Regions from separate parts of the Methylobacterium sp. WL9 genome, predicted to be linked through region 3. Evidence: predicted binding sites of a transcription regulator. Region 3 holds the regulator's gene; each other region holds the start of a gene.

What was found. Region 3 encodes PhoB, which activates phosphate uptake and scavenging genes when phosphate is short. Its sites were predicted from a motif close to TGTCATNNANCTGTCAT; they were not measured.
Region 1: the regulator PhoB is predicted to act here: its motif matches at 2,039-2,055, upstream of FV217_RS11540 (DUF465 domain-containing protein).
Region 2: the regulator PhoB is predicted to act here: its motif matches at 3,845-3,861, upstream of FV217_RS12910 (UDP-2,3-diacylglucosamine diphosphatase).
Region 4: the regulator PhoB is predicted to act here: its motif matches at 2,262-2,278, upstream of FV217_RS01670 (RNA degradosome polyphosphate kinase).

The regions. Positions count from the first base shown of each region.
Region 1 covers NZ_VRVE01000032.1:7,158-13,004, reverse strand. The annotation lists gene FV217_RS11560 (5-(carboxyamino)imidazole ribonucleotide synthase) at 1-667, opposite strand, end outside; gene purE (5-(carboxyamino)imidazole ribonucleotide mutase) at 682-1,179, opposite strand; gene FV217_RS11550 (DUF3606 domain-containing protein) at 1,414-1,590, shown strand; gene FV217_RS11545 (DUF465 domain-containing protein) at 1,655-1,873, opposite strand; gene FV217_RS11540 (DUF465 domain-containing protein) at 2,148-2,330, shown strand; gene FV217_RS11535 (propionyl-CoA synthetase) at 2,499-4,415, shown strand; gene FV217_RS11530 (NAD(+)/NADH kinase) at 4,692-5,585, opposite strand; gene FV217_RS11525 (SPFH domain-containing protein) at 5,595-5,847, opposite strand, start outside.
Region 2 covers NZ_VRVE01000039.1:30,549-36,395, forward strand. The annotation lists gene FV217_RS12895 (NADP-dependent methylenetetrahydromethanopterin/methylenetetrahydrofolate dehydrogenase) at 1-787, opposite strand, end outside; gene FV217_RS12900 (D-2-hydroxyacid dehydrogenase) at 1,007-1,951, opposite strand; gene FV217_RS12905 (aminotransferase class V-fold PLP-dependent enzyme) at 2,060-3,268, opposite strand; gene FV217_RS12910 (UDP-2,3-diacylglucosamine diphosphatase) at 3,908-4,732, shown strand; gene FV217_RS12915 (glycosyltransferase family 1 protein) at 4,729-5,793, shown strand.
Region 3 covers NZ_VRVE01000010.1:48,520-54,366, forward strand. The annotation lists gene pstC (phosphate ABC transporter permease subunit PstC) at 1-554, shown strand, start outside; gene pstA (phosphate ABC transporter permease PstA) at 574-1,479, shown strand; gene pstB (phosphate ABC transporter ATP-binding protein PstB) at 1,519-2,334, shown strand; gene phoU (phosphate signaling complex protein PhoU) at 2,379-3,092, shown strand; gene phoB (phosphate regulon transcriptional regulator PhoB) at 3,126-3,824, shown strand; gene FV217_RS06350 (GcrA family cell cycle regulator) at 4,024-4,566, opposite strand; gene FV217_RS06355 (cell envelope integrity EipB family protein) at 5,146-5,847, shown strand, end outside.
Region 4 covers NZ_VRVE01000002.1:141,888-147,734, forward strand. The annotation lists gene FV217_RS01645 (hypothetical protein) at 1-90, opposite strand, end outside; gene FV217_RS01650 (hypothetical protein) at 310-1,038, shown strand; gene FV217_RS22635 (hypothetical protein) at 1,112-1,390, opposite strand; gene FV217_RS01660 (BrnA antitoxin family protein) at 1,435-1,704, shown strand; gene FV217_RS22640 (hypothetical protein) at 1,760-2,224, shown strand; gene FV217_RS01670 (RNA degradosome polyphosphate kinase) at 2,338-4,707, shown strand; gene ppx (exopolyphosphatase) at 4,719-5,847, shown strand, end outside.

The sequences.
Region 1 (5,847 bases), on a different contig from region 3:
GGATGTGGTCCTCGTGCTCGTTGGCGCAGGGATCGTAGGCGGCGAAGGTGCCATCCAGGCCACGTGCGGCGACGACGGAGATCTCGCGCTCGAACGGGACGAAGCCTTCCAGGATGCACGGCGCACCGCCGAATTCCGCCAGCAGCGCCGCCGGATCGTCGCCGTGGCGGATCATGCGCTGGCCCTTGCCGTCGTATCCGAAGCGTCGGGTCTTCAGGACGGCGGGACGGCCGAGCGCGCCAAGGGCGTCCGCGAGATCTTGTGCCGTATCCACGGCTTGGAACGGTGCGGTCGGAATGCCGAGGCCGTTGACGAAACGCTTCTCTGCGAGGCGGTCCTGCGTCGTCAGCAGCGCGCGCGGGTTGGGGTGCAACGGGGCGTGCCGCGCCAGGATCTCGGCGGTCGCGTGCGGGATGTTCTCGAACTCGTAGGTGACCACGTCGACGCTGTCGGCAAAGGTGGCGAGCGCCTCGGCGTCCTCGTAGGGCGCCACCGTCTTCGCGGCGGCGACATCGAAAGCCGGGCTGTCGGCATCGGGCGCGTAGACGTGGACCTTCAAGCCGTAATTCGCCGCGGCGAGTGCGATCATGCGGCCGAGCTGGCCGCCGCCGAGAATGCCGATGGTGCCGCCGGGCCGAACCGGCCCCTCCTTTTTAGTCGTCGTCATGAATTCAGGTCTTTTTAGTTGGCGGTCGTGTCGGGCCGCTCGGTGACGGCATCGGTCTGGCGCGCGCGCCAAGCATCGAGTCGTTCGGCGAGGGCCTCATCGGTGAGTGCCAAGACGGCAGCCGCGAGAAGCGCCGCATTGACCGCGCCGGCCCGCCCGATCGCGAGGGTGCCGACGGGAATGCCGGCCGGCATCTGCACGATGGAGAGCAGGCTGTCCTGGCCCGAGAGCGCCTTCGATTCCACGGGCACGCCGAAGACCGGCAGCGGTGTCATCGCGGCGGTCATGCCGGGCAGGTGCGCGGCGCCGCCGGCACCGGCAATCACGACCTTGAAGCCGGCCTCGCGCGCGCCCTTGGCGAACGACACGAGCCGGTCGGGCGTGCGGTGTGCCGAGACGATGCGCGCGTCATAGGCGACCGCGAGCGCATCGAGGGTCTCGGCGGCGTGCCGCATGGTCGCCCAGTCCGACTGGCTTCCCATGATGATCGCGACCGGGGTCGATCCCGTCATCCTCGTCACTTCCGGTATCTCGAAACGGACCGGCGAAGGGCGCCAAGGTCCTTGCGCCGAATACAGGGGCTGCCGTCGCCCGGCAAGGCTGCGGCGCCGGTGTAGGCCTCCGGCAAAGAATCTTGAGAAACGTTCAGAAACACGCCTTGGACGCGGGAGCCCGGAGCGGGAGGCCGCGTTGTCTGCGAAATGGGCCTCGTCCGGTCCAGTCCCTCGAGCCTCGACGGAACCGACATGTCTCCCTCGGCTGCCTCCCCTCAGATCAGTGCCAACGCCCATATCGACATCTACGATCACGCAAGCCGCGCCCGCTGGGCCGAACTCCTCGGCGTGACGGACGAGCGACTGCGCAAGGCGGTTCGCATAGTCGGCACCCGCGTCTCCAGCGTGAGCGCCTACCTATCGAAATGAGCCGGCCCGCTCGGCTAAGCGAAACAAAGGGCGTGCCGCGACGGCGCGCCCTTTTTCGTAGTCGTCAGGCGATGATATCCGGGTGCATCTGATCTTCGAGATGCGCGATCCGATCCCGCAGGAAGAGTTTGCGCTTCTTGAGTCGCTGAATCTGCAACTGATCGCCGGCAATCCCGACCTTCAACGCCTCGATCGCGCCGTCGAGGTCGCGATGCTCCTCCTTGAGGCGGCTCAGCTCGGGCGCGAAGTCCGTCGCTGCGTCGCCCGTGTCGTTGTCTCCCACTTCCACCGGCAGATCTCGCTCAGGCCCCTATCGAAAACCATGCGCCATGGCCTCGCTTCGGGCAAGACGGCACGGTCTGCCGCGGGCGACGGTCCACGATGTTTCTCCGCCCTGACGACGCGACCGCTCAGTCCCGAAAGTCTCCGCCATAGTTGCGGAAAACCGGCGGCAATTCGATGACGAAATCGAGAGCTTGACAAGGGAATCGCTTCGACAGCCGGCTCAGCGTGTGCCACGATGCCCGAGTCGGTAACGATGACAGGAGAGACGACTCATGTCCTTGGACACGCATTTGAGCCAGCTCGCTCGCAAGCACGATGCCTTGGAGCGAGAACTGCACGACGCGATGCAGTCACCATCGAGCGACGACCTCCGCATCGCCGAACTCAAGCGCAAGAAGCTCCATCTCAAGGACGAGATCAACCGCCTCCGGGATGACGGAGACACTCTCCACTGATCCGTACAACGGCAAGGTTTTTCCGGCCGTATCCCTCGATATCCTGACGCGTTCGCCGCCGCCCCGGACCACCGGTGCGGCGGTTGTTTTTTGGGGTATCCATCTCGGCTTCGTGAGAAGATGCCGCATAAGCCGGCGCCGACCGGCGGATCGACGCCGAGGAACGCCATGACCGCCGCTGCGCCCGCCTATGCCGCCGTGCACGCAGCTTCGATCGCAGATCCCGAGCGCTTCTGGCTGGACGCGGCGAAGGCGATCGAATGGGAGACCGCGCCGGAGCGCGCCTTCGACGAAGGCGCTGGAATCTACGGCCGTTGGTTTCCAGATGCCCGGCTAAACGCCTGCCACAACGCCGTCGACCGTCACGTCGAGGGCGGTCGCGCCGATCAGGCGGCGATCATCCACGACTCCCCCGTCACCGGCACCAAGCGCACGATCAGCTATCGCGAACTGCGGGACGAAGTGGCCACGCTCGCTGCCGTGCTCTCCGGATTCGGCGTCGGCCGGGGCGACCGGGTGGTGATCTACATGCCGATGGTGCCGGAAGCCCTGTTCGGGATGCTGGCCTGCGCCCGGCTCGGTGCGATCCACTCGGTGGTGTTCGGAGGTTTCGCGGCGAACGAGCTCGCCGCGCGCATCGAGGATGCATCGCCGACGGTGATCCTGGCCGCCTCCTGCGGCGTCGAGCCGGCGCGAACCGTCGCCTACAAGCCGCTGCTTGACGCGGCGATCGCGCGCTCCAGCCACAAGCCCGAAGCCTGCCTGATTCTACAGCGCCCGCAAGCACTTGCCGGCCTGATGGAAGGCCGCGACCACGACTGGGCGGAGACGGTCGCCGCGGCCAAGGCCGAGGGCCGGACGGCCGATCCGATCGCGATGGCGGCGACCGACCCGCTCTACATCCTCTACACCTCGGGCACGACCGGGAAGCCGAAGGGCGTGGTGCGCGATACCGGCGGCTACTGCGTGGCGCTCACCTGGTCGATGACGAACCTCTACGGGGTGAGGCCCGGCGAGGTGTATTTCTGCGCCTCCGACATCGGCTGGGTCGTCGGGCATTCCTACATCGTCTACGCGCCGCTGCTGCACGGCTGCACGACCGTACTCTACGAGGGCAAGCCCGTGGGCACGCCCGATGCCGGCGCGTTCTGGCGCGTGGTGGCCGAGCACGGCGTCGGCACGCTGTTTACGGCCCCGACGGCGCTTCGCGCGATCAAGAAGGACGACCCGCGCGCCGCAAAAATCGCCGACTACGACCTGTCCGGATTTCGCGCCCTGTTCCTGGCCGGCGAGCGGGCCGACCCGGATTCCGTGGCCTGGGCCGAGACCGCTTTGGGCAAGCCCGTCATCGACCATTGGTGGCAGACCGAGACCGGCTGGGCCATCGCCGGCAACCCGATCGGCATCGAGAAGCTGCCGGTGAAATACGGCTCAACGGCGATGCCGATGCCGGGCTACGACCTTCATATCCTCGACGAATCCGGGAAGCCCGTCCCAGCCGGCACGATGGGCACCATCGCCCTGAAGTTGCCGCTACCGCCGGGCTGCCTGCCGACCTTGTGGGGCTCGGACGCGCGCTTCCGGTCGAGTTACCTGGCGACCTTCGCCGGCTACTACGACACCTCGGATGCCGGCATCCGGGACGCGGACGGCTACGTCACCGTGCTGGGGCGCACCGACGACATCATCAACGTCGCCGGCCACCGCCTCTCCACCGGCGGCATGGAGGCGGTGCTGGCCGCCCATCCCGACGTCGCCGAATGCGCCGTCATCGGCATCCGCGACGCGCTGAAGGGCGAGGCTCCCTGCGGCTTTGTCGTCCTGAAATCAGGGGTTTTCAAAGAACCGGCGGAGATCGAGCGAGAGCTCGTCGCCCGCGTCCGCGACGAAATCGGACCCGTCGCCGCCTTCAAGCTGGCGCTCACCGTCGAGCGTCTGCCGAAGACGCGATCCGGCAAGATTCTTCGCGCCACGATGAAGGCCATCGCCGACGGGCAAAGCTACACCACGCCGCCGACTATCGAGGATCCGGCGGCCCTCGACGAGATCGGCGAGAGCCTGAAGAGCCGCGGACTCGGCGCGTAGCCGGATGCTGCCTCGGTATTCGCGGTACGACGGCGGCCGTCGGCATTCATCGTTGCCATCATGGCGACGTCGCTGCCGGCGCGGCATCGCGGCGGTGGGGTTGCACGGTGCGCAAGGCTACCTGCTCGCGTGGTGTGGTCGGCGCCGAACCCGCCGATTCCGAACCAATCGGGCCGGCGGCGTTGAAGGCGGTGTTCGGGGAGCGGGGTCTCGAAACCGGATGCGCGGACCATGTCGGCGCGAATCACGCGCGGCCCCTCGACTCCCGGCGACGAGCTACGCGACCACGAGGTTGAGCGTCTGAGGAGCCGGCGCGATCGTGACCCGGCTGCCCCAGCCGAAGGCCAAGAAATCCTGTTCGATGCCGTCGGCGAACACCACGCCGCCCTCGTTCATCCGCGAGGTCACAACGAGGGCGGTCTCGGCGAGCTTGCCGGCGCGCAGGCCGGTGGCGGTGGCGACGCTCGGGAACGGTTCACGCACCCAGTAGCCGACGGCCGGCTCTTCCGGGCCGATCGCGAGGCTGAGATGGCTCGCTTCGCTGATGGACCGAGCCCAGCCCGTCACCCCCGTCCCGGAGGCGACGATGAGACCGCTCGACGACTGGTCCTCGGCCGTGCCTCCGGCCTCGATCCGGTAGCGGGCGGATTGGTGGCTGCGGTGGCCGACGAAAATCTCGTTCAGCGCCAGCAGCCGCTCGCCGCCGTCCAGAACCGCCTGCACCATGGTCCGCCGCTCGACGCGGGCCGCGCCGGCGACGCTCGCCGGGAGCAGCGCGCCCAGGCGTTCCACGGCGACCCGCGCCAGGACGCCGTCGTACAGATCGGGCGCCGGATTGACGCCGATCACCGGCTGCGCGCCGAGATACTTCGCGACGTTGGCGACGAGCCCGTCCTGTCCGACGGCCACGATGACGTCTTCGGGTGCGAACAGGAAGCGATCGAGGTCGGCCCGGCGCGCCAGCGTCTGTCGCCAATCCGCCGGCACGGCGGCGCGCGCCCGGCCGAGCACGGTATGGAACACGACGTGGCGTGCCTCGACCTCCGCGATGCTCTGTTCGCGGCTGTCCAGGAAGAACTTGGCCTGGCCGCGCGTCGCGTGCCGGGCCAGCAGCAATTCGTAGTCGGTGTCGCGCACCACGAAGACGGCGCGTGGGGTGACGGCTGCCATCGCATGTCCTCAGCGTGCCGCGATCGACGGGGGGACCTTGCGGAACTCGCCGAGCGCGGCGGCGAGCAGGTCCGGCGTGATGTTGACGTGCTCGATCGTCTCCAGCTTGCCGGCGAGTTCCCGCGCGGCGAGCCCGAACAGCACGGCCGGCGGCAGGTCGCGGTAGGTGGCCACGCGCTGCCGCTCGGCCTCGGCCTTGGCACCCTCGACGAGGCGGATGCGCTCGGCCTCGGCGGCGGATTCCAACCCGCGCGCTTCGGCG
Region 2 (5,847 bases), on a different contig from region 3:
AGGCGCGGTGCAGCTTGAGCTTCAGGCCGCCGATGCCGAGCGCCCCGAAGGCGAGCTTGCCGCCGTAATCCTTGCCCTTGTCGGTGGCCTCGATGCCGCCGATGCCGAGCGGGGGCTGCGCGTTGTAGTCGGCGACGATCTCGATCGAGCTCTCGTTCTGCCAGGCCGCGGTCGGAACCAGTTCGAGGCCGATGGCGCCGGCGGCGAATACGAGGTGCGCGCCCTTGACGATCTCGGAACGCGAGGCGTCGTCCGGCGTCTCGGCCGCCGTGACGTTGACCTTGAAGCGCTTATTGACGGAATCGGCTGCGGCCTGGGCCTTGTCGAGCTTGCGCCCGCACAACACGACCTCGGCACCCTCGCCGGCAAGCAGCGCCGCCGAGCGCATGCCGACCGGGCCGGTGCCGGCCAGCACGACCGCCTTCTTGCCCTTCACCGAGCCACCGGCCGCCTTGACGACGAGGGCCACGCCGGCCGCGGCCGTGGTGTTCGAGCCGTTGGAATCGAGCATCGAAGATACGCGGAACGGGCCGAAGAAGCGCTTCTTCACCGCTTCGAACACGCGCTCGCCGGCCGCCATGTCGCCGCCGCCGACGAAGATCGCCGTCGACTGCTTCTCCTTGCCGCCGCGCGTGTAGATCGTGCCGTCAACGAAGGCGCCGACGTTCTCGGGCGTGACGTTGGCGTAGCCGGTGATGTGGTCGGCGCCGCCGTCATAGCCGACGACGACATCGAACACGCTCGGCGCGGCATCCGTGTCGAATTGGAAAAGCAGCTTCTTGGTCATCGTTCCTCTGAGGGTCGGTGCCCGCGCAAGGCGCGGAGCGTTTCCATCATGCGGCTCTGCGGCCGCGTATCTTCAAACTTGTCATTCCGGTGCTCGCCGGAGGCGAGAACCCGGAAACCATCCGCGATGCGGATGGTAGAGGTTCAGGTCGTCGCGCCCAATCGTGGGTTCCGGGTTCCGCTTCGCGGCCCCGGAATGACGACCGGCGAGAGCTTTGCCCTACGCCTCGACCACGTTCTGCGGTTTACCCGCGACGTAGGCCTCGACGTTGTCGACGAGCTGGTCGGCGAGGATCTGCATCGCCTCCTTGCTGGCCCAGGCGACGTGCGGGGTGACGATCAGGTTCGGCAGGTCCTGTTCGCACAGGATGTTGCCGTTTTTCGGCGGTTCCTGTGCGACCACGTCGAAGCCGGCGCCGCCGATCGTCCCGCTCTTCAGCGCCTCGACCAGGGCCTCCTCGTCGACGAGCCCGCCGCGGGCCGTGTTAATGAGGAGCGCATGCTTCTTCATTTTCTTGAACTGCTCGGCGCCGATTAGGCCCTTGGTGTCGGGCGTCAGCGGTACGTGCAGGGTGATGACGTCGCTCTCGCGCAGGATCGTGTCGAAATCGACGAGGCCCGGCTGTTCGAACACGTCGTAGGCGATGACCTTCATGCCGAGTGCCTCGGCGAGCTTGCCAATCGATTTGCCGAGCGCGCCGTAGCCGACGATGCCGAGCGTAGAGCCGGCGATGTCGTGGATCGGGTAGTCGAAGTAGCAGAACTGGCTCGACTTGGCCCAATCGCCCCGGCGCACCGAGTTGGCATAGGGGACGATGGCGCGGCGCAGCGCGAACATCAGCCCGATCACGTGCTCGGGCACGGTGTTGAAGGCGTAGTTGCGGATGTTGACGACCGTGATGCCCTGCTCTTTCGCCTGCTTCTTGTCGACGACGTCGGTTCCGGTAGCGGCAACGGCGATGAGCTTCAGGTCGGGAAGCTGCTTCAGGACATCGGCACGCATCGGCACCTTGTTGATCAGCGCGATTTCGGCGCCCTGGAGGCGCTCGACGATCTCCACCGGCGTCCAGGTCGAGTCGTATTCCTTGTAGTCGTGCGGGAAGCCGAACGCGCGCACCTTGGCGTCGAGAGACTCGCGGTCGAGGAAGACGACTTTCTTGGTCATCGCTGATCCCTGTTCTCGTCCTCGGCGGTGGCGTCCGCCCGGGCTTTTTTGGTGGTTTCGTTCAGGGGAGTGATCCGGGGCCGGCAGGGCAGGCCCCGGACCGAGGTCTTAGGACTTCGAGAGCGGGTTCTCGCGCAGGTAGCTCGATGCGGCGGCGACGCCCGAACCCGGGGTCACGTTGATGCCGTTGTCGATCATCGACATTTCGGCACCGGCGATGGCACCGAGGAGCGAAAGCTCGTTCAGATCACCGACGTGGCCGATGCGGAACACCTTGCCGGCGACTTCCGACAGACCCGCGCCGAGCGCGAGGTTGTAGCGGACGAAGGCGTGCTTGATGATCTTGGCGGCGTCGACACCCTCCGGCACCACGATCGCGGTGACGGTGTCGGAGTTCCACTTGGGCTCCTTGGCGCAGGTCTTGAGGCCCCAGGCTGCGACGGCCTGACGGGTCGCCTCACCGAGCACGTGGTGGCGGTGATAGACGTTCTCGAGACCTTCCTCGAACAGGCAGGCCAGCGCCTCGCGCAGGCCGTAGAGCAGCGGCAGCGACGGGGTGTAGGGGAAGTAGCCGAGGTGGTTCTGCTTCTTGTGGTCTTCCCAGTCGAAGTAGACGCGGGCGAGACGGTCGTTGCTGCCGGCAGAGCCTTCGGCAATCTTGATCGTCTTGGGGCTGACGCAGATCACGCCGAGGCCGGCGGGGAGCATCAGGCCCTTCTGGGAGCCGGCGATGGCGCAGTCGACCTTCCACTCGGTCGCGTTGAACGGCAGCGAGCCGATCGAGGACACGCCGTCGACGAAGAGCAGCGCCGGGTGGCCGGCCGCATCGATCGCCTTGCGGACGGCACCCACGTCCGAGGTGACGCCGGTGGCGGTCTCGTTGTGGACGACCATGACGGCCTTGATGTCATGGTTCTTGTCGTCGCGCAGGGCCTGCTCGATCTTGGCCGGATCGGCGCCGGTGCCCCAGGCCTCTTCCTGCACCACGACATCGAGACCGAGGCGCTTGGCCATGTCGATCCAGAGGTGGCTGAACTGGCCGAACCGGGACGCCAAGACCTTGTCGCCGCGGGCGAGGGTGTTGGTGAGCGCTGATTCCCATATGCCCGTGCCGGAGGCCGGGAACAGGAAGATCGTGCCGTCGGTCGAACCGAACACCTTCTTGGTGTCCTCGAACAGCGGCTTCGTCAGCTCCGGGAACTCGACCGAGCGGTGATCCTCGGAGGGCACCAGCATGGCACGCTGCACGCGATCCGGGATGTTCGTCGGGCCCGGAACGAAGAGGTGGTTGCGACCAGGCCGTCTCGTTGCCGCCATGAGTGTATCCTCCAAATCCAGTTTCTAGCGACCGGGAGCGAGCCCGGTCCTGTCGTCAAATCGTGTTGGCGGGACACGCCCACCGCGTATGCGATCCCGCAGGACAACGGCCGCTGAGTCCCGGTCGCGGGGCGACGTTCGTTCACCCGAACGCCCCGGCACGTGCGTCGTTCCCGCGCGCCCACGGAGACCGCGTGCTCTGGTGACGTCCGTCAGACCTATCGGAAACGCCGGGATCTGCGGAGCGGCGATCCGGCATCTGCCGTTCGCGTCACGGCGCGCTCGTTACGCCGGTCGCCTCCGAATTCCCACTGCCCTCGATGCCCCAGCCGGCCCCCGTCTTCAAGGGTGCCGCGCGAGCCGTCGAACGCTTCCACTCCGTTGTCCTGGGGATCCAGCCGCTTCCGCGGCGCAAAGCGGTATCTCGTTGGACATACCGCCTCGGACCTCACTGCCGCGCAAGATGCCCGCCTTCACCGGGAAAGGAAAACTCAAAAAACTCAAGCGGATGGCAAAAAGAATTTCCCCGTCGGCTCGGCTTCGTCGGCGGTCCGCGCGATCCCGCGACGGGGCCGGCGTCATCAAACTGAGACGGGAATTCGGTTTGGCTTTCCCTGTGTGGACAAGCCGGAGGCGCGGTTGGCAGAGGATCCGGAGACCACGATCCGCGTGCGGACGCTCTTTCTGTCCGATACGCATCTCGGCACCAAGGGCTGCCAGGCCTCTCTGCTGCTCGACTTCCTGCGCGACGTCGATGCGGACACGATCTACCTCGTCGGCGACATCGTCGACGGCTGGCAGCTCAAGTCCGGCTGGTACTGGCCGCAGGCCCACAACGACGTGGTGCAGAAGATTCTGCGCAAGGTCCGCAAGGGCGCGCATGTCGTCTACGTGCCGGGCAACCACGACGAGTTCCTGCGCGACTATATCGGCACCACCTTCGGCGGCATCGAGATCGCCGAGAGCCGCATCCACGTCGCCGCCGACGGCAAGCGCTACCTCATCATCCACGGCGACCAGTTCGACATGGTGGTGCGCCACTCGAAGTGGCTCGCCCATCTCGGCGACGGCGCCTACACAGCCGCGCTCACCGTCAACACCCTGCTCAATCTCGTGCGCCGCCGGCTCGGCCTGTCCTACTGGTCGCTTTCGGCGTGGGCGAAGCTGAAGGTGAAGAACGCCGTCAACTTCATCGGCAAGTTCGAGGAATTCCTGGCCGACGAGGCCCGCCGGCAGGGCGCCGACGGGGTCGTCTGCGGGCACATCCATCACGCCGCCAACCGGGACATCGACGGGCTCGCCTACATCAACACCGGCGACTGGGTAGAGTCCTGTACGGCAGTGGTCGAGCACTACGACGGCCGCATGGAGGTGCTGCATTACCCAAGTCTGCTGCGTGCCCGCGCCGCCGCCGAGACCGAGATGGTCGGCTATGCCGAGTCCCCATCGCGGGCTGTCGCGTGAAACTGCTGATCGCCACCGATGCGTGGCACCCGCAGGTCAACGGCGTGGTGCGTTCCCTGGAGCAGATGGCGCGGGCCGGCGAGGCGCAGGGCGTCGAGCCGATCTTTCTGACGCCGCAGGATTTTCGATCGCTTCCCCTGCCGGGCTATTCCGAGATCCGGCTCTCGCTGGTGACGCGCTCCGGCGTGATGCAGGCCTTCGACGGCCACGCGCCGACCCATGTCCACATCGCCACCGAGGGGCCGATCGGCCATGCCGCGCGGCGGGCCTGCCTGTCACGGGGACGCCCTTTCACCACGAGCTACCACACGCGCTTTCCCGAATACCTCGCCGCCCGTGCGCCGGTGCCGGAATCCTGGAGCTACGCCTGGCTGCGCCGCTTCCACGCTGCGGCGAGCGGCACCATGGTGAGTACGCCTTCGCTCGAGCGCGAACTCGCAGGCCGCGGCTTCTCGAATTTGATGACCTGGACCCGCGGCGTCGATACCGAGCTGTTTCGCCCGCAGACGAGTGACGCGCTCGCCGGCATACCCGGCCCGATTTTTTTGTTCGTCGGGCGGTTGGCTGTCGAGAAGAACGTGGCGGCCTTCCTCGGTCTCGACCTGCCGGGCACCAAGGTCGTCGTCGGCGACGGGCCGGACCGGGCGCGCCTGCAGGGCCTCTATCCTGAGGCCCGCTTCCTCGGCACGCAGACCGGCGAGACGCTGGCAAAGATCTACGCCGCCGCCGACGTCTTCGTGTTTCCGAGCCTCACCGACACCTTCGGCATCGTGCTGTTGGAGGCGCTCGCCTGCGGCCTGCCGGTGGCGGCCTTTCCGGTGACAGGCCCCCTCGACGTGATCTCGGGAACCGGCGCCGGCGTGATCGATGCCGACCTGCGCAAAGCCGCCCTCGCCGCCCTCTCGATCCCGCGCGATCGCTGCCGCACGGAAGCACTTCGCCACACCTGGGCCGAGAGCGCGCGCCAGTTCTACGCGAATATCGAGATCGCCCATGCCATCGGTCCGATACGTGCGGGAAAGGCCGTGAAGCAGACCACGAGGCTCGTCGAACTCGGGTGACGCCTGCCGCACGGGATGCGAGAAGCCGGCATGCGCCCTCGCGTCCCCGGCCCC
Region 3 (5,847 bases):
GCCTGTTCATCTTCGCACCGCTCTTCGCGCGGTTCGTGCAGACCCCGGTCTCCAACGTCTTCGAGGGCCTGCCGATCGTCGGCTCGCTGCTCTATGCCCGCGTACCCTCGGGCGTCGGCATCCTCACCGCGGGCATCATCCTCGCGATCATGATCGTGCCCTTCGTCGCCTCGATCACCCGCGACATGCTCGACCAGATCCCGACCGTGCTGCGCGAGAGCGCCTACGGCATCGGTTGCACCACCTGGGAGGTCGTGCGCCACGTGCTGGTGCCCCAGGCCTCGGTCTCGATCATCGGCGCCGTCATGCTCGGCCTCGGCCGGGCGCTGGGCGAGACCATGGCCGTCACCTTCGTGATCGGCAACGCGAACCGGCTCTCGGCCTCGATCTTCGATCCGGGCTCGACCATCGCCTCCCGCATCGCCAACGAGTTCAACGAGGCCGACGGGATGCAGCTCAACGCGCTGATGGCGCTGGGCTGCCTGCTCTTCGTCATCACCTTCATCGTCCTGATCATCGCCCGGCTGCTGACGCGCCGCGCGAAGCTCGCCTGAGCACCGGGAGCCTCGACCCATGGACGCCCGCAACCCCATCCTCGCCACCGCCCCGGCCGCCGCGTACCCGCCGCGCGCCAACCGTGTGCGTCCCGGCCGCCGCGTCGCCGACAAGATCCTGATCGCTGGGAGCACCCTGGCGACGATCATCGGGATCGTCGTGCTCGGCTCGATCCTGCTGATGCTGATCGTGGAAGGCATCAAGGGCTTCTCGCCGATGATCTTCACGCAGCCGACCCCTGGGCCGGGCTCGGAAGGCGGCGGCATCGCCAACGCGATCCTCGGCAGCCTCGTACTCACCGTCATCGGCATCGTCATCGCGACGCCGGTCGGCGTGATGGCCGGCACCTATCTCGCCGAGTACGGCCGCAACTCGCGGCTCGCCGACCTGATCCGCTTCCTCAACGACATCCTGCTCTCGGCCCCTTCGATCCTGATCGGCCTGTTCGTCTACACCCTGATGGTGCGGCCGATGGGGACCTATTCGGGCTGGGCCGGCGGCGTGGCGCTCGCCATCATCGCCACACCCGTCATCGTGCGCACCACCGAAGACATGCTGCGCTTGGTGCCGAGCCAGATGCGCGAGGCCGGCGTGGCGCTGGGCGCACCGCCCTCGCACGTGATCAAGAGCGTGACCTGGCGGGCGGCGTCGGCCGGCATCGTCACCGGCATCCTGCTGGCGCTCGCCCGCATCGCCGGCGAGACCGCGCCGCTGCTCTTCACCGCGCTCAACAACAACAGCTGGTTCAACGCCAACCTGCTCGGCGGCATCCCGAACCTGCCGGTGATGATCTACCAGTTCGCGCTCTCGCCCTACCAGAACTGGCAGAGCCTCGCCTGGGCCGGCGCGCTGCTCATCACCGTCACCATCCTGGCGCTGTCGATCGTCGCGCGCCTCGTCATCAAGGACACGCGGGCGCGCTGACCGCGCCCCGCTCCGCAACAGCCCAAGGACTCTGACCTCATGAGCCCGACCACCTCGATGAGCGGCCAGCTCGCCGGCCGCAACCCGGCCAACGAATCCGCGCCGGTCCGCATCGCCGTCAAGGACCTGAACTTCTACTACGGCCAGTTCCACGGCCTGAAGAACGTCAACCTCAACTTCCACGACCGTCAGGTCACGGCGCTGATCGGCCCGTCCGGCTGCGGGAAGTCGACGCTGCTGCGCACCTTCAACCGGATCTACTCGCTCTATCCGGAGCAGCGCGCCACCGGCGAGATCCTGCTCGACGGCCAGAACGTGCTGGACCCCAAGGTCGACCTCAACGAGCTGCGCGCCCGCGTCGGCATGGTCTTCCAGAAGCCCACGCCCTTCCCGATGTCGATCTACGACAACGTCGCCTTCGGCCTGCGCCTCTACGAGCGCCTGCCCAAGTCCGAGCTCGACGGCCGCGTCGAGGACGCGCTCCGTAAGGCCGCGCTCTGGGACGAGGTCAAGGACAAGATGAAGCAGGCCGGCACCGGGCTCTCCGGCGGCCAGCAGCAGCGCCTCTGCATTGCCCGCTCGGTGGCCCAGCGCCCCGAGGTGATCCTGTTCGACGAGCCGACCTCGGCCCTCGATCCGATCTCCACGGGCCGCATCGAAGAACTGATCGAGCAGCTTCGCTCCGAGTTCACGATCGTCATCGTCACGCACAACATGCAGCAGGCGGCGCGAATCTCGCAGTTCACGGCCTTCATGTATCTCGGCGAACTCGTCGAGTTCGCGCCGACGACGAAGATCTTCATGAACCCGGACCAGCGCCAGACCCAGGACTACATCACCGGCCGCTTCGGCTGAGCCTGGTTTCCCTTCATCGATTTGGCCCGCGCCGGAGCCTCGACATGCCCGACCACATCGTCTCGTCCTACGATCAGGATCTCGAAGACCTGCGCCGCCAGATCGCCGAGATGGGCGGCGTCGCCGAGAAGATGGTGACCGATGCCACCGTGGCGCTGGTCCGCCGCGACACGGCGCTGGCCCAGGCGGTCATCGCCGCCGACAAGCGCCTCGACATCCTCCAGCGCGAGATCGAGGAGCGCTCGGTGCTGCTGATCGCGCGCCGCCAGCCGCTCGCCATCGACCTACGCGAGACCATCTCCGGCATCCGCGTCTCGGGCGACCTCGAGCGGATCGGCGATCTCGCCAAGAACATCGCCAAGCGCGTCGTCGCCATCGCCGACCAGCCCCAGCCGCAGAAGATCGTGCTCGGCGTGGAGCACATGAGCGACCTCGTGCAGGAGCAGCTCAAGGACGTGCTCGACGCCTATTCGAGCCGCAACCTCGATGCCGCGCACGACGTCTGGGAGCGCGACGGCGCCATCGACGCGCTCTACAACTCGCTGTTCCGCGAGCTCCTGACCTACATGATGGAAGATCCGCGCAACATCTCGTTCTGCACGCACCTCCTGTTCTGCGCCAAGAACGTCGAGCGCATCGGCGACCACACCACCAACATCGCCGAGACGATCCATTACCTCGTCACCGGGGAAACGCTGGCGGGAGAACGTCCGAAGAACGATGCGTCGAACTATGCGACCGTCGAGCCGAGCGTCTAAGGTTTGGAGCGAAACGAGCCCGCCGGGCGACCCATGAACGCGCGTATCCTGATCGTCGAGGACGAAGAGTCCCTCACCACCCTCCTGCGCTACAACCTCGAAGCCGAGGGCTTCGAGGTCGTCTGCGCCACGCGCGGCGACGAGGCCGACCTGCTGCTGCGCGAGCAGCTGCCCGACCTGATCCTGCTCGACTGGATGGTGCCGGGCCTCTCGGGGATCGAGCTGTGCCGGCGCATCCGCGCCCGGCGCGAGACGGAGCGCCTGCCTATCATCATGCTCACCGCGCGCGGCGAGGAGGGCGACCGGGTCCGCGGTCTCGCCACCGGCGCCGACGACTACATCGTCAAGCCGTTCTCGGTGCCGGAGTTGCTGGCCCGCGTGCGCGCGCTGCTACGGCGGACCAAGCCCGCGCACGTTTCCAGCACGCTTGCGGCCGGCGACATCGAGCTCGACCGCCTCAGCCACCGCATCCGGCGCTCGGGCCGCGAGATCCATCTCGGTCCGACGGAGTTCAAGCTGCTCGAATTCCTGATGCGCAGCCCCGGCCGCGTCTTCTCCCGCGAGCAACTGCTCGACGGTGTCTGGGGCCACGACGTCTACATCGACGAGCGCACCGTCGACGTCCATGTCGGCCGGCTGCGCAAGGCCATCAACCGCGCCAAGCAGAACGATCCGATCCGCACCGTGCGCGGCTCGGGTTACTCGTTCGACGAGATGTTTTCGGAGGCGTAGATCACGCGGCGTGTTGATCGAATCGATCAAAACGCAGAAAACGTCATCGATTCAAAAGTTTAGAACAGGCTCCGCGCAAGAAACCGTTGCCACTTTTTTGCAGCCTGATCGAGGCCTCTCCACCGTCATCGCGGGCGCAGCGAAGCAAGGACGGAATGGAGCGGAACCCGGCGCAGCTCAGCCGGGCATCCTCGAAAAATCAGCGGATTCCGGCCACGCGCCTGTCGCGCTTGCGTTCTGCCGCGGGCTGGTAGGCGATCTGGGCATGCGCCGTGCAATAGGGCAGGCCGGTGATCGCGCGACCGCCGCAGAAGCGGAAATCCGGCGAGGTCGGGTCGCCGAGGGGCCAGCGGCACATCGACTCCCGCAGATCCATGATCGTGACCCGCTCCGAGACGGCCAGACCGTTGGGCTCGGCCACCGCCACCGGGGCTACCAGCGGAAAATTGGGTGCAGGCCGGTGCGAGATCACGGCCGGCGGTTCCGGCAGCGTCGGCTCTTCGGCCAGAACGACGGCGGCCTCCGCCTCGAGGCCGGGCTTCTTGCGGCCCGTCACCTGTCCGGCGGCGCCGTTTGGCTTGACGCGGCCGGCGAGGCCGAGCCGGTGAACCTTGCCGATGACCGCGTTGCGGGTGACGCCGCCGAGCTGCGCGGCGATCTGGCTCGCGCTCAAGCCCTCTTCCCAAAGGCGGCGCAGCGACTCGACGCGCTCGTCGGTCCAGCTCGGGACAGCTTCCACCATGGCCCCCTCCGATTCAGTCGCGCTCATCGATGGCCCGGTGCTCCGCGCGGTGGTGTTGGACGGCGATACGCAAAACAAGCCCGCCACGCGCGTTCCGGCGACCTGTCGAATGGTCCGCCGGGTGTCGCCCCGCAGACAAGGCGAACCTACAGGACGGCTCGATCCCGGTGCAAGCGTCGCGTTGGGGGGCGTGATGGTTTCCAACGGCAAAGGGAGACGCGAAAAGCGGATCGCGCGAGGAGAATAAACCTCAGGCCCGGTTTTCGAGCGTCAAGTCCGCATCACGCACGATTCACATGTGAAACAATGCAGATTTCGAGCGATCCGAAAGAGCCGGATAGTCCGGCCAAAGTCGGTGTCCGCGACACAATTTTCGTATTCTGTTGCAGAACGGTCGTTTTCGCGGCTGTCAGTGCCGGTCGGATAGTATTGTCGGGAAGCGGCAGGCCCGGTTTGCCGGGCGCCGTCGAACGCCTATGTGAAGCCCTCGGAACCTTCTGCATGCCGGTTCGGCCGCGGGTTCTCGCAACGATCGGCGGCCGTCCCGTCATCGCCCCCCTGACCGCTTCGGGAGACCTCATGCGCCCCAGCCTCGCGACCGCCTGCTTCCTCGTCGCGTCCGCGATGCCCGCCGCCGCGGCGGCGACGCAGGGTGCGCCTGCGACGCCCGAGGCGGCGCCGATCCGCCTCGCCAACCACCGCGCGGTCTACGATCTCTCGCTGGCCAAGAGCCAGGGTACCCGCGCCGTCGAGAGCGCGCAGGGGCGCATCGTCATCGATTTCGCGGGCGACGCCTGCAAGGGCTACACGATCCAGACCCGGCAGGTGACGGTGATCGGCTCGGGCGAAGCCGGCGACCGCACCTCGGATCTGCGCAACACCACTTTCGAGACCGGCGACGGCAAGAGCCTGCGCTTCAAGACCGGCGCTGTCCTGAACGGAACCGCGTCCCCACCGATCGACGGTACCGCCGAAGCCTCGGCTGAGGCGCTCAAGGTCAAACTGAAAGAGCCGAAACGCGACCAGTATACGGCCGACGGCCTCGTGCTGTTTCCGAGCCATCACATGCTGCGGTTGATCGAGGCGGCCCGAAAGGGTGAGACCACCGTCGCCGTGAAGGTGTTCGACGGCTCGGACGATGGCCGCAAGGTCTACGACACGCTGGCCGTGATCGGCCGGGCCTCCGCCACGCCGGCCGCCGCCGGCAGCGACCGCGACAAGCCCCTGCGCGAGGGCGAGATGGCCACGATGCGGCGCTGGCCGGTGACGCTGAGTTACTTC
Region 4 (5,847 bases), on a different contig from region 3:
GGAGGCTTGCATGGTGCCGAGACAGACGCTGGTGGCGAGTATCACGATCGCCTGTGCGGCCAGCAGGAAACCGTGCCGTGGTCGTGCCATGTCGCCTCTCCCGAAAATCAGTCCCCGATTTGGAAGTGGAGTCGTTAAGACTTGGCTTTGCGCTGTTTCGGCCCTCTGGAGCATTTTGAAATTCTAATTTTATGCAATTTCCGCCGTATCGCGTACAGGCTCGGCCCGACGATTGCTCCGAACGGCTGCTGATGACTCGCAGGCAACGCGCGCGAATTTCGCAACGGATCGGGTGTATAAGCCCGTCCCATGCGCGACAAAGCTCCGCCGAAGCAGCTCACCTTCGACCTGCCCCTCGACCCGCGCTACGGCCGCGAGGATTTTCTCGTCGGCCCGGCCAACGAGACGGCCTACGGCCTGGTCGAGGCCTGGCCCGACTGGCCGGACACGGTGCTTCTGCTGCAGGGACCGGCCGGCAGCGGCAAGAGCCACCTCGCCTCGATCTGGGCGACGCGCGCCCATGCCTGGACCGTGTCCGCCGGCACGCTGCAGGCCGATCAGGTCAGGCATCTCGTCTCGAACGGCGCCCTGGTGATCGAGGATGTCGACCGCCCGGCGGATCGTGACGAGTCCTCACTGTTCCACCTGCTCAATCTCGCCCGCGAGCGGAAATGCCCGGTGATGATCACCGGAGCGGGCCCGGTCGACGGCTTCGGCCTCAAGGTGGCGGACCTGCGCTCGCGGCTGCGCCTCGCGCCGCGCGTCGAGATCCTGCCGCCGGACGACGCCCTGCTGCGCGCGGTCATCGTCAAGCTCTTCGTCGACCGGCAGATCGTGGTGGACCTCGCCGTTGTCGAAGCGGTCGCCCTACGCATCGACCGCTCGCTGGCCCGTGCCCGCGACGTGGTCGCCGAACTCGACCGCGACGCCCTCGGCCGCGGCCGGCGGATCACCAAGCCGTTGGCTCTGGCGGTGCTCGACCGGCTCGGCATGGCCGAGACCGGGGACGACGCCGACGGGGCGGATGACGAGGCCTGATGACCGCGGCTCTCCGACAGGGGTGATGCCGATCGGCCTTTTGTGTAACGCCTTTTAATCGTCGATCGCCGCGTTAAATGGCGTTGCGAATAATCGATGGCGATCGTCTCGGATCCTGCGAAGCGCCAGAGACGCGCTCACCGAGGGGCGCCTCGGTTTCGACGATGCCGAGGTCGTTTTCGCCGGACCGACCTACACGTTCGAAGACACGCGCAAAGACTACGGCGAGGTCGGCAACATCACGATGGGGCTGTTTTTCGGCCGAATGGTCGTCGTTGGATGGATTCCACGGGGGTTGGATCGCCGTATTTTCCATGAGGAAAGCCAATGTCCGCGAGCAAACGCGCTTCACCCCGCTTCTCCGCCGATCGACCGATCGGAACGGACCTCGTTGCCTTGGATGCCCACGAGATCACGCCCGAGGAATACGAAGAACTTCCCGAGATTACCGACGAGATGATCGAACGCGCCGATTTCCACATCGGCGGCAAACTCATCAGGCGCGGCCGCGGGCGGCCCAAGATCGAACGGCCGAAGCGGCAGGTCACGCTGCGTCTCGATGCCGACGTCCTGGATGGCATCCGTGCGACCGGTGCCGGCTGGCATGGCCGGGTCAATCAGGCGCTTCGGGATTGGCTGGCGGCTTCGCCTCGCGAGCGGGACTGACCGTTACCGATCACTCTGGGCTCGTGCCCGCGACACGAAACGAGGATCGGACCTCATGACCTCTGATCTGCCGAGCCGTCTGTATCGCCGCGTCTGCTCCGTCGGCTTCGTCCTGCTCCTGGCCGCCCTCCCTGCCCGCGCCGAGGATCCAGCGCCACTCCTCGACAATTGGAAGGACCTGCGCGCCGCCTTCGTGCGCTGCTGGACGGTGCCCAAGGGGACCGAGGGCTCGGTGGTCGCGTTCCGCTTCCTGTTCGCGCCGAATGGCGGCCTGCGCGGCCCGCCGATGGTCATGGCCAAGATCCTGAAAGGCGACGACGACGCGAAGAAGCGCTACGAAGCAGCGGCCTACCTCACGCTCGACCGCTGCCTGCCGATCCGGGTGACGCCGGGCTTCAAGGCGGTGATGGGCGAGTCGCTGCTGCTGCTGCGTCTGGTGAACACGCGCCGCGAGCCCGCCCCGAATCTCGGCCCTGCCATGACGATCTTCGCCGAGGAGGCGAAGGCGGAAGGGGAGTAGCCTTCCGGCCGTCGCGGCGCAGCGGCATTGGCCGCTCTGTCGCAAAAACGTCATATGGCATAGCTCGGCCCGTGCTACGGCACCGCCCCGCGCGCAACTGAGGAGGCTGACCTTTGCCGGAGATGGAGTCGGACGTCACGGTGCAGGACGGCGAGGCGGTCGAGGCCGAGGAGACGACGCTCGCCACAGAGCGCGGCGTCCGCAGCGAGAGCGCCCGCGCCCGCACGGCCCGTGCCGCCCGCATCCTCGCCGCCGAGAAGGCCGCCGAGCCCGAGGCCGGCCCGACCGGCCAGAAGACGGGGGCTAAGGTCGACGAGGCCGCCCGCGAGCCGATCCTGGAGGCCGGCCGCCATCTGCGCCACTCGCCCGAGCGTTTCGTGAACCGCGAGCTATCCTGGCTGCAGTTCAACCGGCGTGTGCTGGAGGAGGCCTCCAACAAGAACCACCCGCTGCTGGAGCAGCTGCGCTTCCTCTCGATCTCGGCGGCCAACCTCGACGAGTTCTTCATGGTCCGCGTGGCGGGCCTGTACGATCAGGTCCGCGCCGGCATCACCACGCCCTCGCAGGACGGCCTCTCGCCCTCCGAACAGCTCGTGCGCGTCGGCGCCGAGGTCTCGCGGCTGGCCCTCGACCAGCAGGAGCGCTGGCGGGCGCTGCGTGGCGAATTGCTCGAAGTCGGCATCGAGCTCGTCGAGCCGGCGGGCTTGTCGGACGAGCATGGCGCCTGGCTCGACGACTACTTCCTGCAGCACATCCTGCCGGTGCTGACGCCGCTCGCGATCGACCCGGCCCATCCGTTTCCGTTCATTCCCAATCTCGGTTCGACCATCGCCCTGATGCTGGTGCGCCCGCGCGACGGCCGCACGCTCCGCGCGCTGATCCGCCTGCCCTCCATGCTCGACCGGTTCGTGCGCCTGCCCGACGCGACGGGGGACACGACGGCGCGCTTCATCGCCATCGAGCAGGTCATCGTGAAGTTCACGAACCGGCTGTTTCCCGGCTATTCCGTGAAGGGCCAGGGTGCCTTCCGGGTGGTGCGCGACTCCGATCTCGAAATCGAGGAGGAGGCCGAGGACCTCGTCCTGCATTTCGAGAGCGCGCTGAAGCAGCGCCGCCGCGGCGTCGTGATCCGCCTCGAAATCGAGGAGGGCATGACCGAGGACCTGCGCAGCTTCGTCATGGACGAGCTAGAGATCGCGCAGGACGGCGTGTTCCTCGTCGAAGGCACGCTGGCGCTCAACGAGCTCTCGCAGATCGTCGGGATCGACCGGCCGGACCTCAAGTTCAAGCCCTACAACGCCCGCTTCCCCGAGCGCATCCGCGAGAGCGGCGGCGATGTCTTCGCGGCGATCCGGCAGAAGGACTTCATCGTCCACCACCCCTACGAGACCTTCGACTCGGTGGTGCAGTTCCTGGCCCAGGCCGCCCGCGACCCGAACGTCGTCGCGATCAAGCAGACGCTCTACCGCACCTCCTCGAACTCGCCGATCGTCGCCGCCTTGGCCGAGGCGGCCGAGGCCGGCAAGTCGGTGACCGCACTGGTGGAATTGAAGGCCCGCTTCGACGAGGAGGCGAACATTCGCTGGGCGAAGGACCTCGAAAAGGCCGGCGCGCAGGTCGTGTTCGGCTTCATCGAGTTGAAGACGCACGCCAAGCTGTCGATGGTGGTGCGCCGCGAGGGTGAGAAGCTCGTCACCTACTGCCATATCGGCACCGGCAACTATCATCCGATCACCGCGCGCATCTACACCGACCTGTCCTTCTTCACGGCGGACCCGGCCATCGCCCGCGATGTCTCTCGCATCTTCAACTACATCACCGGCTATGCCGAGCCGGCGGAGCTCGAGCGCATGGCGGTCTCGCCGATGACGCTGAAGCCGCGCCTCCTCGAGCACATCGCGCAGGAGATCGCCCACGCCAAGGCCGGGCGCCCGGCGGCGATCTGGATCAAGTGCAACTCGCTGGTCGACCAGCAGATCATCGACGCGCTCTACGACGCCTCGACTGAAGGCGTGCAGATCGATTGCGTGGTGCGCGGCATCTGTTGCCTGCGTCCCGGCGTGCCCGGCCTGTCCGAGACCATCCGGGTCAAGTCGATCGTCGGGCGTTTCCTGGAGCACGGACGCATCTACGCCTTCGGCAACGGCGCCGGGCTGCCCCACCCCAAGGCGATCGTCTACATCTCGTCCGCCGACCTGATGCAGCGCAACCTCGACCGGCGCGTCGAGGCCCTGCTGCCGATCACCAATCCGACTGTGCACCAGCAGGTGCTCGACCAGATCATGCTGGCGAACCTCCTCGACAACCGGCAGAGCTGGCGTGTACTGGCATCGGGCGCAAGCGAGCGGATCCAGCCCGCCGAGGGCGAAGAGCCGTTCAACGCGCACAAGTATTTCATGACGAATCCGAGCCTGTCCGGGCGCGGCAAGTCGTCGAAGAAATCCAGCCCCCGCTCGTTGAGCCGTCGGGCTCAGCGTGCCTGAAAGGGTGACGCATGGGTCCGATTCGTTCTCACCTGACGCTCGCCCATTCCGCCGACATGCCCTTGCCCGACCGGCTCAAACCCGTTGCGATCATCGACATCGGGTCGAACTCGGTGCGGCTCGTCGCCTATGACGGGCTGACCCGTGCGCCGACGCCGCTCTACAACGAGAAGGTCCTTTGCGGTCTCGGCCGGGGCGTCTTCTCGACGCGGCGGCTGAGCGACGAGGCCGTGCGCCGCGCGCTCCATGCGCTCGGCCGGTTCCGGGTGCTCTGCGACACCATGAAGATCGGACGGATCTTCGTGCTCGCCACGGCCGCCGCGCGCGACGCCGAGAACGGCCCCGCCTTCATCAAGGCGGCCGAGGATATTCTCGGCCAGGGCATCGAGCTTCTGTCGGGCCGGCGCGAGGCCGAATTGTCGGCGCTCGGCATCGTCTCGGGCTTCAACGGGCCGGACGGCGTCGTCGGCGATCTCGGTGGCGGCTCCCTCGAACTCGTCGACGTGCGCGGCTCGACGGTGGGCCAGGGCGTGACCATGCCGCTCGGCGGCCTCGCCCTGCAGGATCTCTCCGGCGATTCCGCCAAGAAGGCCCGCAAGATCGCCCGCGAACATCTCAAGAAGGCCGAGCCTCAGCTCGAGATCATGCGCGGGCGCACCTTCTACGCGGTCGGCGGCACTTGGCGCGCCCTGGCCAAGCTGCACATGGCCGCCCGCGGCTATGACCTCCACGTCATGCACGGCTACAGCGTCGAGCCGCAGGACACGCTCGACTTCCTCGACATGGTCGAGAAGAACGAATCGAGCGCGTTGCAGGATGTGGAACTCGTGTCGGAGGCACGGCGGCCGCTGCTCGCCTACGGCGCGGTGGTGCTCGAAGAGATCATCAATGTCGGCCGGCCGCGCGAGGTCGCGATCTCGGCGCTCGGCGTCCGCGAGGGTTTGCTGTTCGAGCAGCTCGACCGCGAGACCCGGATGCTCGACCCGTTGATCGCCGGGGCGCAAGTGCTCAACGACCAGCGCGCGCGCTCTCCCGGCCACGGCGAGGAGCTGCGCGGCTGGACCGACCGCTTCATCGCGACCCTCGACGGGCCGGAGACCACCGAGGAGCGCCGGCTGCGCCACGCCGCCTGCCTCCTGT